Regions from separate parts of the Thermoanaerobacter sp. CM-CNRG TB177 genome, predicted to be linked through region 2. Evidence: riboswitches for the same ligand, from Rfam matches in the RefSeq annotation. Region 2 holds a riboswitch; the other holds the start of a gene.

Region 1 (3,382 bases), on a different contig from region 2:
GTTGAATCAAAAGGGATTTACAAACGTAAAAATTATAGTTTCCGGAGGTTTAAATCCTGAGAAAGTTGCAGAACTTTCTGAAAGTGGGGCGGATGCTTTTGGTGTAGGAAGTTACATATCTGATGCTCAACCTATTGATATGACTATGGATATAAAAGAAGTGGAAGGAGTACCTATTGCTAAAAGAGGAAGAATTCCAGGTATTATAGAAAATAAAAAGTTGAAAAAGATAAAATAGTTTTCGGAGATGATAGTTAATGAGAAAATTTATTATATTATCTTTCATTTTGCTGTTTATTTTTACGGGATGCAAAACATTTTCACAAAATATAGTAAATTTGCCGCAAGCCTCTGAAGATAAAACTAATATTGAAGAAGAAAAGCCAGTAGAGGGTGGCACTTTAAGAGTAAATATTACTTCTTTTGAGACGTTAAATCCTTTTTTAAACAGCGATGAACGAGTAAGGCAAATGTTAAATTTGTCATTGGAAGGATTAGTTACTATAGATAAAACTTTAAAACCTATTCCTCAATTAGTAGAAGAGTGGCAAATAAATGGACTTAATATAAAATTTTATTTAAAAAAGAATGTTAAATGGCAGGATGGAGTAAATTTTACGGCTCATGATGTAAAATTTACTTTTGATTCTTTTAAAAATAAGGAAGTGAAAAGTCCTTATAGGGATATTCTCATTAACTATCTCTCCTCTTATAAAACAAATGGTGATTACGAATTTGAAGTTGTTTTAAATAAACCTGTTGCAAATCCAATAGCTTTATTTACTTTTCCTATTTTAGCCGAACATCAATTCAAAGATGAAAAAGATATTTTAAATAAAGACATTGTACCTATCGGTACAGGACCATATAAAATATCTTCTTACAGAGTTGGCAGAGAAGTTATTTTTGAAAGAAATCCTTATTATAGAGACGACAAACCTTATATAGATAGTATAGTTTTTAAAATTGTACCTAATGAAAATGCGATGATAACATCTTTTCAAAGCAAGGAGGCGGATTTTACTTTTTTAAGTGACATAGACTGGGATAAATACAAAGAAATTTCAAATGTAAATATTTATAAATATGTTATTCAAGATTATGTACTTATAGCACCTAACTATCGAAATCCAGCTTTAAAAGATTCAAATGTTAGAAAAGCTATGTGTTATGGAATAGATACTGACAAAATTTTAAGAGATGTATATTTTGGCCATGGCCTAAAAACATGTATTCCAGTCCGTCCTGATTCATGGCTTTATAGCAATAAAATAGTATCTCATAATTATGATATAAAAGAAGCAAATAAAATATTGGAGGAAAGTGGTTGGAATTTAGTTAAGGGAATAAGGAGTAATGGAACTTATCAGCTCAAATTTGATTTGATAGTAAATGCAAATAATCCTTATTTAATTAAGGTTGCTCAAATTATAAAGAATAATTTAAAAGATGTAGGAATTGAAATAAATATTGTACCGAAAGATTGGGATAATTTACTAAGTACTGTGTATTCGGGTAATTTTGATTTAGTACTAATGGAGTGGAATTTAAGTTATAATCAAGATATGTCTGAAATGTTTATAACAAAAGGTAAAGACAACTTTATAGGTTATAGTAATTCTAAAGTTGATGAAATATATAGTAGAATTTTTTATGATTCAGAAGAGAATTCTTTAAAAACAGATTATCAAGCTTTGGAACAAGTTTTTTTAGAGGAACAACCCATAATTGGCCTTTTCTATATTGAAAGAGCAGTTATGGCATATGACAATGTAAAAGGTGTGGACCCTACTGGATTTAATGTTTTCGACAATATAGAAAAATGGTATATAAAAAAGTAGTATTAAAAAATAGGTATTGACACTGACCTAAAAAGATTATATAATTCATAGTGTGACGAAATTAAAAAAGCGTGCGGTGGTGGCGGAACTGGCAGACGCGTACGTTTGAGGGGCGTATGGGGTTTCCCGTGTGGGTTCAAGTCCCACCCTCCGCACCATAAAAGAGAAAGAGGCGTTGAGCCTTTTATTTTTTTGTCACACAAATTATTAATTTTTTATAAAATATATTAAAAAAAGATTAAAAAGTTTAAGAAAGATTTAATGTAAACATTGACTTTGACTGTAGTATATGATATGATAAAACAAAAGGACAAAGTATGCAATCTTGCCGAATCCGAAAGGTACGGAGGAACCGCTTTTGGGGGTTAATCTGTAGTTTTAAGCTACAGTAGGGATGCCTTCTGTCCCGCACCCGACAGCTAACTCCGGAGGCAATAAAGGAAGGAGATTTGCGGTGGATAGGCGACTGGGAAAAATGATTTTTGTAATTTCTGTGTTTGGTGCAACGCTGATTGGCAGTTCTTTTTTGAGCCCAGTGTTTGCGGAAGGATTGGGAATTGGAAAAATTACAGGTAATTATGTAAATGTGCGGACCCAAGGAAGTTTAGCAGGAAGTGTTATTACCCAGCTAAATTGGAATGACACAGTGACTGTATTAGATAAGCAAAACGGCTGGTATAAAATAAAGCTTTCAAATGGAAGAGAAGGATGGGTTTTTGGTAAATATTTATCTGTAAGAAGTTTTTCAAATGTTTCAAGAGGAGATACCGAAAATTTAAGTGTTGGTATAGTGACAGGTAATTATGTAAATGTGCGAAGTAAAGGAAGCTTATCAGGGAGTATCATAACCCAGCTTAACAAGAACACTACAGTGACTGTATTAGATAAGCAAAATGGGTGGTACAAGATAAAGCTTTCTGACGGAAGAGAAGGATGGATTTACGGACAGTACTTAGCGGTAAGGAGCACTTCAAATATCTCAAGAGGTGAAGTGGATAGGAGTTTAGTGGATAGATTAATAGATTATGCTAAGTCTTTTGTGGGGACTCCATATGTCTATGGTGGCTCAACTCCAAAAGGATTTGATTGTTCCGGTTTTGTTTATTACGTATTTAAAAATTTTGGTTTTGATTTGCCACGAACGGCGAAGGACCAATCTACTGTAGGAGAATATGTGAGTTACGGTGACCTTCAACCAGGCGATTTGGTATTTTTTAAAACATTGGGGAGTAGTGTGATAAACCATTCAGGAATATATATTGGCAATGGGGAGTTTATACAAAGCTCTTCAGGTAGAGGAAAGGTCATAATAAGTTCTTTAAATGAAGGTTATTATAAAGAACATTATGTTACAGCAAGAAGAATTATAAAATGACGATGATAAAAGAGTGCTCTAGAGAGTGCTCTTTTTTATATTGACTATTTTTATCCTTTAATATATTATATAATACTGTACATGCGATACAGCCTATTTTATGGAAGGAGATACCTTATGAAATATGTAAGAGAAGATGTAAGAAATATAGCCATTATTGCTCATG
Region 2 (3,382 bases):
AATAGGTACCACTTACAACACTACTCAGATAATTAATAGGACTGATGATAAAAAAGTAGTAGAAGATTTGAAGAAAATTTTAAAAAATGCTATTGTAGTGGAAGATACGAATGGAGGCAGTAATGTTGATATAACTATAATTTTGGGGAAAAATATATAAGGTGGAGGGTGATTTAGTGATAGACGTAAAAGATAAAGTATTTAAAATTTATAAAGTTTTAGAAGATAATAAAGCTTCTGATATAAAAATTTTATATATAGGTGATTTAACAGTTGTCGCAGATTATTTTATTATTGCTACTGGCAATTCAGACACTCATGTTAAAGCGTTGACAGAGGAAATTGAAAAGAAACTCATGGAAGAAGGCATTCTGGTGGATCATATCGAAGGTTACAATTGGGGGAAATGGGTTTTAATGGATTATGGTGATGTGATAGTTCACATATTCCAGCAAATAGAAAGGGAATTTTATGATTTAGAGAGATTATGGGCGGATGCAAAGGAAATAGTGCTTGACAACCTTGTTTGAGGTATGTATAATAACGTTAATAAATTTTTTATCAGCATTCCGTCTTTTTAAAAATAAATTTGAGCCTAGTCAGTAATTTTTCATTACCTAATTGCATATATTTAATATGGTATGATTAGGGGGATTTAGAGCAAATGAAGACTCATCCTATCTTGAAGAGCATAATCCCTATGATAGAAGGAAAAGCACATACATTTGGAAAAAATTGTGAAGTGGCACTGTATGACTTTTCTTCACCTCAAAATCCAATTATTGCAATTGTAAACGGACATGTCACAGGAAGAGATGTAGGGAACCCTTTGCCTGAGAACATTGCGAAAATATTGAAATCTGAAAATGTTGAAAATTTAATAAACTATAAGAGTAAAGGTAAAGATGGTAAGATTTTGAAGTCGTCTGCTCTTTTTATAAAAGATGAAAATGGTAAACCTGTGGGGTGTCTTACAATCAACATCGATATTTCGGAATTTGTAATGGTAAAAAATACTTTATCAGAGTTTTGCGATGTAGCGGATACCAATGAAGAAGCTCGGGAGGCTTATGCAGGAAGTGTTAGTGATGTACTTGAAAGTATAGTAAACACCACATTGGAAAACTACGGAAAACCTGTAAATTTCATGACAAAAGAAGAGAAGGTACAAGTGGTCAAAATGTTAGATGAAAAAGGGACTTTTTTGATAAGAGGTGCTGTTGATTACGTTGCTAAGATACTTTGTGTATCCAGATATACCATATACAATTATTTAGACGAAATAAGAGTAGGAGGAGATTTTAGTAAATATTAACATGTTTTCCTTTACAAGTTTTTTGCTTTATGATATAATAAAAATAAATTTGAAAATTAAATAAAATGCTAAACGCTGAATTCGTAAAGAAGCGGGGGAACCACTTTGGGGGTGAATCCATCTTTTGATAAGATGGTAGGGTTATCTTTCGACCCGAACCCGTCAGCTAACCTCGTAAGCGTTGAAAGAGGAGGATGATAGCAGTGGTGTCTTTTTATGTCTTTTCAGACACCCAAGGCTGAAGCTATAGATTTTCCTCTATAGCTTTTTCATTTCTTTAAAAGGGGGTAACTAAAATGAAGCAACTCTCTTTTGCAGTAGTTGGAGCTGGGAATGGGGGTCAAGCGATAGCGGGGCATCTCGCTTTAAAGGGTCATAAAGTTAATTTGTACAATAGAACCTATCAAAAATTACTTCCTATTATAGAAAAAGGTGGTATTGAATTAGAAGGAGAAGTAAAAGGCTTTGGCAAATTAAGTGTGATAACTGATGACATAGAGAAAGCTATTAAAGATGTTGATATAATTTTAGTGGCAGTTCCTGCTTCTGCCCATTATAAAATTGCTGAAGAGATGTTGCCATATCTTAAGGATGGTCAAATAGTTGTATTAACCCCAGGAAGAACTGGTGGTGCTTTGGAATTTTATAATATTATAAGAAGACGAGAAGATTTGGATGTAATTATTGCAGAAACGGATACTTTAATATATGCATGCAGGTCTTCCATGGGAAAATCCAAAATATTTATGGTAAAGGAAGTTGTGGCTGTTGCTGCGATACCTAACGATAAAACAGAAATGGTAGTGGAAGCGCTTAATACCGCCTTTCCTCAATTTATTCCAGCGCAAAATGTTTTGGAAACAAGCCTTAACAATTTTGGAGCTGTTTTTCACCCTGCACCAACTTTACTTAATGCAGCAAGAATAGAAACTACAAAAGGGAATTTTGAATTTTATCGGGAGGGTATTTCTCCTTCTGTTGCAAAAATATTGGAAAAAATAGACAACGAAAGAATGATGGTGGCAAAAGCTCTAGGTGTAAATACTATTTCAGCTAAAAGATGGCTAAAAGAAAGTTATAATGCAGAAGGAGAAAATCTATATGAGGCAATTCAAAATACAAAAGCTTATGTTGGCTTATTAGCTCCTCAAACATTAGATTGTCGTTATATATTTGAAGATGTTCCTATGAGCTTGGTGCCTATGTCTTCTATAGGAAAAGAAATAGGCATTAAGACTCCCACTATTGATGCTGTTATACATCTTGCTTCGGTTATGCACGGAAAAGATTATTGGAATATTGGAAGGACGGCTGAGAAACTAGGGATCCAAGGGAAAACAGTAGAGGAAATTATAGAGTTGGTGGAAGGAAAAAGAAAGGAGGTAACTATAGCGTGAAAAGGTTAATTGTAGCGGCAGCGATAGGTAATTGTGTCCATGTGGCCGGTGTATATAACTTTTTAAAATTTGCAGAACAGCAAGGTTATGAAACTATATTTTTGGGTCCTGCTGTTCCTATAAAGAAATTGATAGAAGCCGTTAAAAAACATAAGCCGTCAATTGTAGGAGTAAGCTATAGATTGACTCCTTCTGCTCTTGAAAAACTTTTAGAAGAACTAAAAAAGGAAATAGAAGTAAATAATTTGCAACATATTAGGTGGGTGTTTGGCGGTACAGAGCCTACTGCAGACGTGGCAAGAAGGTCAGGAATATTTGTAGCAGTTTTTGATGGTAAAAATGGTGATGAAGCTACAATTAATTTTTTAAGAGGAGGAAGCACAAATTATAGACGACGAGTTTTTGCTGATACACTAATAGGAAGAATAGAAGATAAATTCCCTTATCCTATCATAAGACACCACTTTGGACTTCCTTCATTAGAAGATACTATAGAAGGTGTTAAGAAGATAGCAGAGGCAGAAATTTTAGATGTAATTTCTCTCGCGCCAGACCAAAATGCTCAAGAGCATTTCTTTGATAAGAAATATGATAAATCTTTAGATGGAGCAGGCGGCGTTCCTATAAGAAAGGAAGAAGACTTGATAAGGATATATGAAGCTTCAAGAAG

The links. Region 2 has a riboswitch for cyclic di-AMP ahead of I4N53_RS11740 (NAD/NADP-dependent octopine/nopaline dehydrogenase family protein). Riboswitches for the same ligand answer to the same signal wherever they lie in the genome.
Region 1: it holds a riboswitch for cyclic di-AMP, as region 2 does, so the genes downstream of both, I4N53_RS07365 (C40 family peptidase) here and I4N53_RS11740 (NAD/NADP-dependent octopine/nopaline dehydrogenase family protein) in region 2, are expected to answer to the same signal.

The regions. Positions count from the first base shown of each region.
Region 1 covers NZ_JAFCAC010000063.1:6,936-10,317, reverse strand. The annotation lists gene I4N53_RS07380 (nicotinate phosphoribosyltransferase) at 1-238, shown strand, start outside; gene I4N53_RS07375 (peptide ABC transporter substrate-binding protein) at 258-1,841, shown strand; tRNA gene I4N53_RS07370 (tRNA-Leu) at 1,915-1,999, shown strand; cyclic di-AMP (ydaO/yuaA leader) riboswitch at 2,158-2,290, shown strand; gene I4N53_RS07365 (C40 family peptidase) at 2,296-3,216, shown strand; gene typA (translational GTPase TypA) at 3,334-3,382, shown strand, end outside.
Region 2 covers NZ_JAFCAC010000103.1:27,115-30,496, forward strand. The annotation lists gene I4N53_RS11725 (LCP family protein) at 1-160, shown strand, start outside; gene rsfS (ribosome silencing factor) at 177-530, shown strand; gene I4N53_RS11735 (transcriptional regulator) at 665-1,315, shown strand; cyclic di-AMP (ydaO/yuaA leader) riboswitch at 1,379-1,510, shown strand; gene I4N53_RS11740 (NAD/NADP-dependent octopine/nopaline dehydrogenase family protein) at 1,612-2,712, shown strand; gene I4N53_RS11745 (cobalamin-dependent protein) at 2,709-3,382, shown strand, end outside.